Regions from separate parts of the Micromonospora sp. NPDC005203 genome, predicted to be linked through region 1. Evidence: riboswitches for the same ligand, from Rfam matches in the RefSeq annotation. Region 1 holds a riboswitch; the other holds the start of a gene.

Region 1 (5,058 bases):
GTCCGGGCCTGGACGCCACTGATCGCCGACCGGCTCGGCACCGCCCTGCTCGGGCTGCTCGCCGTCCTGGCGCTCGCCGCCGCGCTCACCCTGCCGGCCGGCGTGGCGTTGGTCGCGAGCCTGCTGGTCGCCGCGGGCACCGGAGTCGTCGCCCTGGACCTGGCCCGGCGGCGGTTCCGGCCGGGAGCCGGCGGCGGGCCGGTGGCCCGGGCACTGCGCCGGCACCAACCGGAGTTCCTGCTCTACTTCTCCGCGCCGCCCGGCTCGGAATACCAGGTCACCATGTGGCTGCCGTACCTGGAGCGAATCGGCCGGCCGTTCGTGGTCGTGCTGCGCGAGCCGGAGTTCCTGGCCCCGATCGCCGCGGCCACCGACGCGCCGGTGGTCTACTGCCCCACCCTGCGGGCCATGGACGAGGCGCTGGTGCCGAGCCTGCGGGCGGCGTTCTACGTCAACCACGGCGCGAAGAACAGCCACTGCATCCGCTTCACCCAACTCACCCACGTCCAGTTGCACCACGGCGACAGCGACAAGGCGCCGAGCGCCAACCCGGTGTCCGGGATCTTCGACCGGATCTTCGTGGCCGGCCCGGCGGCGATCGACAGGTACGCCCGTGCCGGGGTGCGGATCCCGGCGGACAAGTTCGTGGTGGTGGGCCGCCCGCAGGTGGAGTCGATCGAGGTACGCCCCGAGCCGGCCCGGGGGTTGCCGACGCCGACCGTGCTCTACACCCCGACCTGGACCGGGCACCACGCCGACGCCGACTACTGCTCGCTGCCGGTCGCCGAAGGGCTGCTGCGGCGGCTGCTGGAGCGCGGCGCGACGGTGATCCTGCGGCCCCACCCGTACACGGCGCAGAACCCGGCCTCGGCACGGCAGTTGGGTCGGCTGACCGAGGTGCTCGTCGCCGATCGGGCCCGCAGCGGACGCCCGCACGTGGTCGGCGCGGCGGCCCGCGAGCTGAGCCTGACCGAGTGCGTCAACTCCTCCGACGCGCTGATCTCCGACGTGTCCGGGGTGATCTCGGACTACCTCTACTCCAGCAAGCCGTACGCGCTCACCGACATGGGCGACGAGGGCGACCGGTTCGCCGAGCGGTTCCCGCTGGCCGCGTCGGGTTACGTGCTGCGCCGCGATCTGTCCAACGTGGACGAGGTGTTGACCGCGCTGCTGGACACCGACCCGCTGGCCGCGGAGCGCTGGGCCACCCGCCGGCGTTACCTGGGTGACTTCCCCGCCACGTCGTACGCCGAGGCGTTCCTGACCGCCGCGCGCCGGGAGCTGGCGGCGACGGAAGAGCCTGCGGCCGAACGCTCGCCGCAGCTCTCCCCCCTCGCCTGACCCGGGCTGACGGCCCAAGAAACCTCAGCGGTACGCGTCGAGCAGCGCCAGCACGGCCGCCGGGTTCTCCACGTGCGCGTTGTGCCCGAGACCGGGCAGCGTGGCGACCGGCACGCCGTACTCCTTGAGCTGCGCGTCGGTGACCATCGGGTCGTGCTCGCCGCGCGCCAGCAGCACCGGTACGTCGGTCGCCGTCAGCAGCCCGGTCAGGTCGGGCTCGCCGACGGCGAAGGCGTTCGGATCCATGGCGAGCCGCCACCGGCCGTCGACCTGACGGAGGCCGGCGTCCACCACCGGATGGTCCGGCGGGAGCAGGCCGGCCAGCCCGGAGACGCGCAGGTAGCGGCGGGCCGCCTCGGTACGGCTGGCGAACCAGCTCACCGGGCGGGCGGCCAGTTCGGCGGCCCGTTCCAGTTCGGCGGGTGACCAGAGCGCCTTGATCCCCAAGCCGACCACCGCGTCCACCGGCATCCCGGCGTCGCGCCCGGCCAACGCGAGGCCCACCACGCCACCCAGCGAGTGCCCGAGCACGACGAGCCGGTCGTCGGGGGCGAGGGCCGGCGCGATCCGCTCGGCGAAGCCGGCGAAGGAGTACGACGGCAGCGGCGACGCCCAGCCGTGGCCCGCGAGGTCCGGTGCCAGCCACCGGCCGGGCCAGTGTTGCTCCAGGTACGGCGCCCAGGGCAACCACACGTCACCGGTGGCCCCCAGGCCGTGCAACAGCAGCAGGACCGGCCGTCGACCGGCGTGACCACCCGATTCATCCACCACGGCCGCAGTCTCCCACGGTTCTCGGCCAGGGACGAGAGTCGTCGACGGGGGCGTAGCGCCGTGCAAGACGCGACGGGCGCCGCCCCCTCGTGAGGGACGGCGCCCGTGGCGGTCAGCGTGCCGGGTCAGGCGGAGTAGCCCCGGCTGGCGATCCAGTTGGCCAGGTCGATGGTGGTGACCCAGTACGACGGGTCGGCCGGGTTCGCCGAGTCGGCGATGCGTACCGTGCGGCCGTTGTCCTTGTAACCCACGACGGCGATGTAGTGCCCGCCGCCGTAGGAGTGCCAGGAGCCGTCGGTGTCGGTGGCGTCCCCGACGACGTTGGCGACCACGCCGCGGCCGTCGGTGATGGCCTTGACGACGTCGGCCTGGAGGCGGTCCATCTGCGCCGGGCTGGGCGCGCCGACGAACATCCGGGTCCGGTACGGGGAGCCCTTCACCTCGGCGTTGAGCACCCGGGTGGTGTCCTCGGCCGAGTTGGTGCCCATCTCGGTGGTGCCCAGTTCGGCGCCGAGCTCCTCCTGGGTACGGTCGATCCCGGTGGCGCTGAGCGCGTTGCGGGTGGCCGCCGGACCGCAGTTGTAGTAGGTGTTCTGCGCCTCGTACTCGTAGTCGAGCACCTTTGTCGCGGGCGGCTTCGGCCGCTCCGGCTTCCGGGTCAGGTCCGGGTTGCTGCTGGCCTTGGCGGCGGGCGCGGCGGCGCTGGTGGCCGGGGCGGCGCTGCTCGGCGCGGCGCTCGCCGACGGGGACGCGTCCCGCACCTCGCCGCGGGAGGCGGCGACGTCGGTGCGCATCTCGGCGACAGTGGTCGCGGTGCGCTGGCCGGCCGGCGCGTCGTCGGCGGTGGCGAGCAGGGTGCCGGTGGTGGCGGCGAGCACGAGGGCCGCGGCGGAGGCGGCGACGATCTGGTACGGGCGCTCGGTCGCGATGCGGCGGAGTTGACGCTGCATGGTGTGCTTCACGGGGTCCTCCACGGTCGGGGGGAGAGCGGCACACCGGGCCGGACCGGTATCCGGGCAGGGGCCAGCGCGCGGATGGTGGTCCGCGGGTGGTGAACCGCTCAGGGGAACGCCCGGCGTGGCCGGGCGGTGAGGCGATGACCCGGGGGTCAGCTCACCGTCACTGGACGGATGAGCGGGGGCACCGCTGTGCCGTGGAGGCGAGGGAACAGCCGAGGGGTGGAGAGGTGCTGCACGAGGATGGAACTCCTTCCGACACCGCCTACCGGGTTAGCTGACGGATTCGGGCGGGAAGATCGCCCTACCGCGGGCCGTGGCTCGCGGATTCACCCCGGACATACTGGTGGGTCCCCGGTTCGTTCATGACGATTGAGCGGGTCGGCGCGGCGTCGCCTGTTGCGATCGGTTACCGCACCGGACGGGACGACACTACTGGCCCGTTCACACCATGCCAAGCCAGGTTCACCTGCGCAAACCCGAATCGGCGCGGCAATTTCTGCACGTTCTGCCGCTGATGTGACTCGATGGGACAAGCGGTTACGGTGACGCCTATGGGCGACAACCGGACAGGTCGCCGAAACTGCGGTCAGAATCCCGCGAACAATCGCGCCGAACGTGCCGGACGCCCGATTCCACAATCCGTGACCGGGCTCACGTAACGGATCGGGCTCAACCCGCGCGGGCCGGGCGCCAACGTGCCACGACGGCGGGACGGGCCGCCCCGCGCACCAGCCGGCGGGCCGGTGCCCGACTCGGCCGCAGCCGGGCCGCTGCCGCGCACGCCTCCTCGGCAAGGGCGCGCGCCGACTCGGCGGCCAGTTCGGCAGCCCGCCAGGCGGCCCGCTCCGCGCTGGCGGCGGCCTGGTGGTCGGCCCGTCTCGCGTCCCGGATCGACCGGCTGAGCAGCGCTTCCTGCTCGACCGGGTGCCGCCGGGGATCCCAGCCGTGCCGGTGCCCGAACACGTCGCTGAGCTGCGCCATGCTTAGGTCGCCCCGCCAGTACGCCGCCGTCGCCGCGCGGTGCAGGTAGCGCTCCCGGGCGGCGTACTCGGCGGGGGTGCGGGGCGTGGCCGGGCTGGGCAGCGCCCCGGACCCCGCGAAGCGGCGCGCGCCGGTGTCCGCCTCGTCGTAGCGCGCCCAGGCGCGTTCGGCCTGCTCCTGACTGGCCAGCCAGGCATCGCGTCGCCGCTGGGCCGTCCGGGCCGCGCCGGCCGCCGCGACGGCCACCTCCTCGGCGTACCGGCGCCTGTCGACGATCGCGGCCGCCGCCACCTCACGCGCGGTCGGCACGGCCGGGGACGGGCCGGCGGTGGGCCGGTCCCCTTCCGGCCGGGCGACAAGCACGGCGAGCACGCCGAGCGCCAGCAGGAACAGGGCCGACCAGATGGCAGCGGCCTGCGGTACCCCGGTTACGAACTGGTAGAAGACGGTGGTCTCCATGGTCGGCACCTCGCTGGGGAAGCAGGGCGATGGGGAGCCCCGTCGGCCACCTGGCCACGGTGAGCGCGACCGGAAGCCACGTCCCCACGCTACCGTCGTGCCGACCCGGGCGCATCGACCGCGGGCGTGTCGACGCGCGCCGCGCCGAGCCCCCTGACCAGGGCGGACGGTGTCAGCGGGTGTCCGCGTACGTTGATCGACTGTCGGTCTGGTCGGGTCCGCCGGTGTCGGGGGCGATGTCGCCGGTGGCCCGGGTTGCGGCCGTTCGTTGTCCGGGGACGGACGCCGATCGGGCCGGGCGGCGCGGCGCGAGCCGGCGCATCATCGGGGTTTCGACGTAGCGATGCAGCAGTCCGGCGAGGAGCAGGGTCACCAGCAGGAAGCCGAGCACCACGGCCGGGCCGCGCCACCCCTCGAAGCCGATCCCCCAGTCGCCGGTGAAGCGCAGCACGCTCGTCATCACCAGCACGTGCACCAGGTAGAAGGCGAAGGAGACCTCACCGAGCCAGACCAGCGGGCGCGACCGCCACGGCGACCGCCGGTCCCG
Region 2 (5,058 bases), on a different contig from region 1:
CGGTCGCCCTGCACCGGGCGGCGTTCCTGCTCTATTCCGAGCGCAGCCGCTACGCCGGGGGCGGAATCCTGGTGGTCGGCCCGTCGGGGGTCTTCGTCGAGTACATCGCCTCGGTGCTGCCCTCGCTCGGTGAGGACACCGCCACCCTGCACTCGCTGGGCACGCTGTTTCCGGGGATGACCGCCACCCGCACCGACCCGCCCGAGGTGGCGGCGGTGAAGGGCTCGCTGCGGATGCGCCGGGTGCTGGAACGCGCGGTCCGGGACGCGGTGCCGGGCGGCCCGGGTGAGCTGCGGCTGCTCTACCGGGGCACGCTGCTGCGGCTGGATCGGGCCGAGCTGGACCGGATCCGGGACCGCGCGCTGCACCGTGGCGCCCGCCGCAACGAGGTGCGCCGGGCCGGCTTCGACGGGGTGTTCGCCGCGCTCTGGGCACAGGCCCGCGAGGTGGGCGTCCGCCTGCCGGACCAGCGGACCTTCGAGGCGGAGATCGCCGACCGGGCCGAGTTCCGCGAGTTTCTCAAGGCGTGGTGGCCCCGGCTGCACCCGCGGCACGTGCTCGGCTGGCTGGCCCGGCCGGAGCGGCTGCGCCGGTACGCGGGCGGGATCCTCTCCTCCGCGGAGGTCCGGCTGCTCGGCGCGGCGTACCGGAGCCTGGAATCCGACGGGTTGACCATCGCCGACATCGCGCTGCTCGACGAGTTGGACGCCCTGCTCGGCAAGCCGGCGCAGCCGGCCAAGGCCCGCCGCGACCCGTTCCAGCTCGCTGGCGGCGTACGCGAGCTGACCACCGCGAGCGAGCGGCAGCGGGCGGCCCGCGCGGCGGCCCGGGAGCGTCCGGAGGACTACCGGGACTACGCGCACGTGGTGGTGGACGAGGCACAGGACGTCTCGCCGATGCAGTGGCGGATGGTCGGACGGCGCGGCAGCCTGGCCTCCTGGACGGTGGTGGGTGACCCCGCGCAGACCGCCTGGACCGGCGATCCGGAGGAGCTGACCCGAGCCCGGGACCAGGCGCTGGGCCGGCGTAAGCGGCACGATTTCACGCTCACCACCAACTACCGCAACTCCTCGGAGATCTTCGCGGTGGCGGCGGCGGAGATCCGCCGGCTCTACCCCGACCTACCGCTGCCGACCGCCGTGCGCTCCACCGGGGTCGATCCGGTCGAGTTGGTGGTGCCCGCAAGCGGGTTGGAGACCGCCGTCGTGAAGGCGGCCGCCGGGCTGCTGGCCGAGGTGGAGGGCACGGTCGGGGTGATCACGCCGGTCCCCCGCCGCGACGAGGTCGCCGGTTGGCTCGCCGCGCTCGACGCGCCGCGCCTACAGGTGGTGACGAGCCTGGAGGCCAAGGGCATGGAGTACGACGGGGTCGTGCTCGTCGCTCCGAGCGAGATCCGGGCGGATCCGGGTGCGGGGGTACGCACCCTGTACGTGGCCCTTTCCCGGGCCACGCAACGGCTCACCACGATCGATCCAACCGGCTGATTCGGCGCGCCTCGCGGGGCGGACCAGCGGTCCGCGTCACACTTGCATACATAGCGATGTGAGCATACATTTGACCGGGCCCCAACCGGCGGCGGAAGGTGGATCTCGTGGGCGCAGGTCATGACCACCACCATGGGTCGGTCGCCAATGCCGCACACCAGCACAGGGGCCGACTCTGGGCGGCGTTCGGGCTGCTCGCCACCCTGATGGTGGTCGAGGCGGTGGCCGCCCTGCACACCGGCTCACTCGCCCTGCTCTCCGACGCCGGGCACATGTTCACCGACGTGCTCGGCATCGGGATGGCGCTCGCCGCGATCACCGCGACCCGGCGGGCCACCGCCGACCCGCAGCGCACCTTCGGCCTCTACCGACTCGAGGTCCTCGCCGCACTGGCCAACGCCGTTCTGCTCTCCGGCGTCGCGATCTACGTGGTGATCACCGCGATCCGCCGCTTCGGCGACCCGCACGAGGTCGTCGCCGGCCCGATGCTCGTGGTGGCCGTGCTCGGCCTGCTTGCCAACATCGCCGCCTTCGCCCTGCTCCGCGCCGGAGCCCGGGAGAGCATCAACATCCAGGGCGCCTACCTGGAGGTGCTCGGCGACCTGCTGGGCTCACTCGGCGTGATCGGCGCGGCGCTCCTCATCTCCGTCACCGACTGGTGGTGGGCCGACCCACTGGTCGCCGTCGCCATCGGCGTGTTCATCCTGCCGCGCACCTGGCGGCTGGCACGGGCGGCCGTCCGCATCCTCGTGCAGGCCGCCCCGGAACACCTCCAGGTGACCGCCGTGCACGACCGGCTGGCTGCGGTCCCCGGGGTGGTCGAGGTGCACGACCTGCACGTCTGGACGCTCACCTCCGGCATGGACGTGGCCTCCGCGCACCTGACCATGGCACCCGGCGCGGAGGTCGGCGCGGTGCTCACCGCAGCGCGTACCGCCCTGCACGACGACTTCCGGATCGAACACGCGACGTTGCAGATCGAGCCCGGCGCCACCTCCGGAGCCTGCGGCTCGATCGAGTGGTGACACTTTTCTCGTGACGGCGTGCGCACCGTCCGTCACATCAGCTGCAGCGGCCCCACCCGCACCGGTAGGCTCGGTCCCGGCCTCCACCAGGCGGCGCCCTCCAGGCGCCGGTGGCGGTCGCCGCCTAATCGCCCATCCGGGCGAACCGGGGAACCATGTTCCTGGGGTGTATCCGCGTCAGCGGTAGGGATCTTCCGTCCCGAACCCGTCAGCTAACCCGGTCGGCGGCTGACGGAAGGACATGCGCAGTGGCACCAGCACGACCACCCGCCGCCCGACTGGCGGCCCTGATCGTCGCGATGTTCGCCCTCGGCGTCGCGATCCCGGCCGGCACCGCCTCGGCCGCTCCCCCGACAAGCCAGCGGGCCGCCGCCGCACCCGACTCCGACGAGGAGGGCGGCACCCCAACGCTGCGCGCCCAACTCGAGGCCGCCAGCAAGGGCTACCTGGACGCGAAGCGCGCTCTGGACACCTCCGTGCAGCGGCAACAGCAACTCGCCACCCAACTGAAGACCATTGAGGTCGAGCTGGCCCAGCGCGACGGCAAGGTCGGTCAGATCGTCGGCGTGGCGTACCGCACCGGCCGGCTCGGCGCGGTGTCGGCGCTGCTCGACAGCAGCAGCCCGGAGGGCTTCATGGACCGGGCCGCCGCCCTGGAGGCGGTGGCTGCCAACGAGGACCGGGTGCTGCGCGATCTGCTCGCCACCAAGGACCAGGCCAACCGCACCCGGGCCGCCCTGAACGGCGAGATCACCGAACAGCGCAAGCAGGTCGCGGTGATGGCCAAGCGCAAGGACCAGGCCGAACGGGCCCTGACCGTGGCCAACACCCCCAAGCCGCAGCCCACCGCCGACAGCGGCTCCAACCGGGGCACCTCCACCGCCAACGCGAAGGCGGCACCCCGCAACTCCGACGGCTCCTGGCCGTCCGAGTCGTGCAGCGTCAACGACCCCACCCCCGCCACCGGCTGCATCACCCCGCGCACCCTGCACGCGCTCAACCAGGCCAAGGCCGCCGGCTTCACCCGGTACGTCTCCTGTCACCGCCCCAGCGGCTCCGGTGAACACCCGAAGGGCCGGGCCTGCGACTTCGCCGCCCAGGCGAGCGGCTTCGGCGGCAACGCCACCGGCGGCGACAAGACGTACGGCAACAACCTGGCCGCGTACTTCATCCGCAACGCCGACCGGCTCGCCGTGCTGTACGTGATCTGGTATCGGCAGATCTGGCTGCCCAGCAGCGGGTGGAAGTCGTACAGCGGCGCGAGCGGGACCCCGTCCACCGACCACACCAACCACGTACACCTGTCGGTCTACTGACCCCACCGGGACGGTCCTGGTCGGTGGCTCACCTGAGTCTCCACTCAGTATGCCCCGATCAGAGGAATGCATCGCTCTCTTGATGAAGGGTGTCGTCGCGGCCCCTCGGCTGGTCGATGTTGCAGGTGCTACACATCTCGTGCTTCCGGATCGGGATGTGGTTCGGCACGTCGATCCGGTCGAGGGGCACGTTCGCGAGTGCCGTGCCGGTCGGCCGGGGGAGGAACCGTCGGGGAAGATCGCTTGACGCATTAAGTTAACGTCATTAACCTCCAGGAAGCGCCGTTAACCAGCCCTGTGGAGGTCGTCATGACCGAGTACTTGAGCATCGCCGGCAACACCCTCGGCTATGAGGTGTCCGGGCGAGGCCCCCTCGTCGTCCTGGCGCACGGTATCGGCGACAGTCGGCACTCCTACCGTTTCCTCGCTCCGGCCCTGGCCGACGCCGGGTACCGGGTCGCCAACGTCGACATCCGCGGCTGCGGCGACTCCAGCCTGGGCTGGGACGGCTACAGCCGCACCGACATCGCGGGTGACCTCGTCGCCGTCGTGCGCCACCTCGGCGGCCCAGCCGTGATCATCGGCCAGTCGATCAGCGGCGGTGCGGCGACCATCGCGGCAGCTACCGCGCCTGGTCTGATCAACGGCGTCATCGAGCTGGCGCCGTTCACCCGGGTACAACCCTTCGATCTCGGCGGGCTGATGCGGGTGAAGCGCTTCCGGACCGGTTACCGCCAGATGGCGCAGGTCATGGTCCTGGGCAGTCTGGCGAGCTGGAAGAAATACCTCGACGCGGCGTACCCGGTCAAGCCCACCGACTGGGCCGCCGAACTGAAGCGGATCGAGGCGAAGCTGACCGAACCCGGCCGGATGAAGGTCCTGCAGGCCATGTGCAAGACCAGCCCGACCGACGCCGGCGCGCAGTTGGCCAATGTCACCTGCCCGGTCCTGGTCATCGAGGGCAGCCTCGACCCCGACTGGGCTGACCCCCGCGCCGAGGGCGAGAGAATCATCGCTGATCTGCCCAGGGGCCTCGGCGAACTCGCCATCATTGAGGGTGCCGGTCACTACCCGCACGTGCAGACACCGGATCAGGTCCTCGCGCTGGCCCGGCCTTTCCTCGACAAGACGCTGGCGAATGCCTAAGGCCCGGCTCAACCCGCAGTCGGTCACTGAGGCCGGCGCCGCCCTGGTCGACGAGATCGGCTTCGAGAACCTCAGCATGGGCCTGCT

The links. A riboswitch is a leader RNA that binds a small molecule or an ion and turns the genes downstream of it on or off. The one in region 1 is predicted to bind cyclic di-AMP.
Region 2: another riboswitch for cyclic di-AMP. It lies ahead of ACFYPM_RS24225 (coiled-coil domain-containing protein); the one in region 1 lies ahead of ACFYPM_RS13370 (C39 family peptidase).

What each region holds. Positions count from the first base shown of each region.
Region 1 is NZ_JBIAKV010000004.1:363,813-368,870, forward strand. Features, by position in the region: gene ACFYPM_RS13360 (CDP-glycerol glycerophosphotransferase family protein) at 1-1,341, shown strand, start outside; gene ACFYPM_RS13365 (alpha/beta fold hydrolase) at 1,366-2,112, opposite strand; gene ACFYPM_RS13370 (C39 family peptidase) at 2,238-3,086, opposite strand; cyclic di-AMP (ydaO/yuaA leader) riboswitch at 3,316-3,457, opposite strand; gene ACFYPM_RS13375 (hypothetical protein) at 3,741-4,511, opposite strand; gene ACFYPM_RS13380 (acyltransferase family protein) at 4,684-5,058, opposite strand, start outside.
Region 2 is NZ_JBIAKV010000012.1:83,895-88,952, forward strand. Features, by position in the region: gene ACFYPM_RS24215 (HelD family protein) at 1-1,484, shown strand, start outside; gene ACFYPM_RS24220 (cation diffusion facilitator family transporter) at 1,592-2,509, shown strand; cyclic di-AMP (ydaO/yuaA leader) riboswitch at 2,621-2,752, shown strand; gene ACFYPM_RS24225 (coiled-coil domain-containing protein) at 2,758-3,825, shown strand; gene ACFYPM_RS24230 (alpha/beta fold hydrolase) at 4,135-4,971, shown strand; gene ACFYPM_RS24235 (TetR/AcrR family transcriptional regulator) at 4,964-5,058, shown strand, end outside.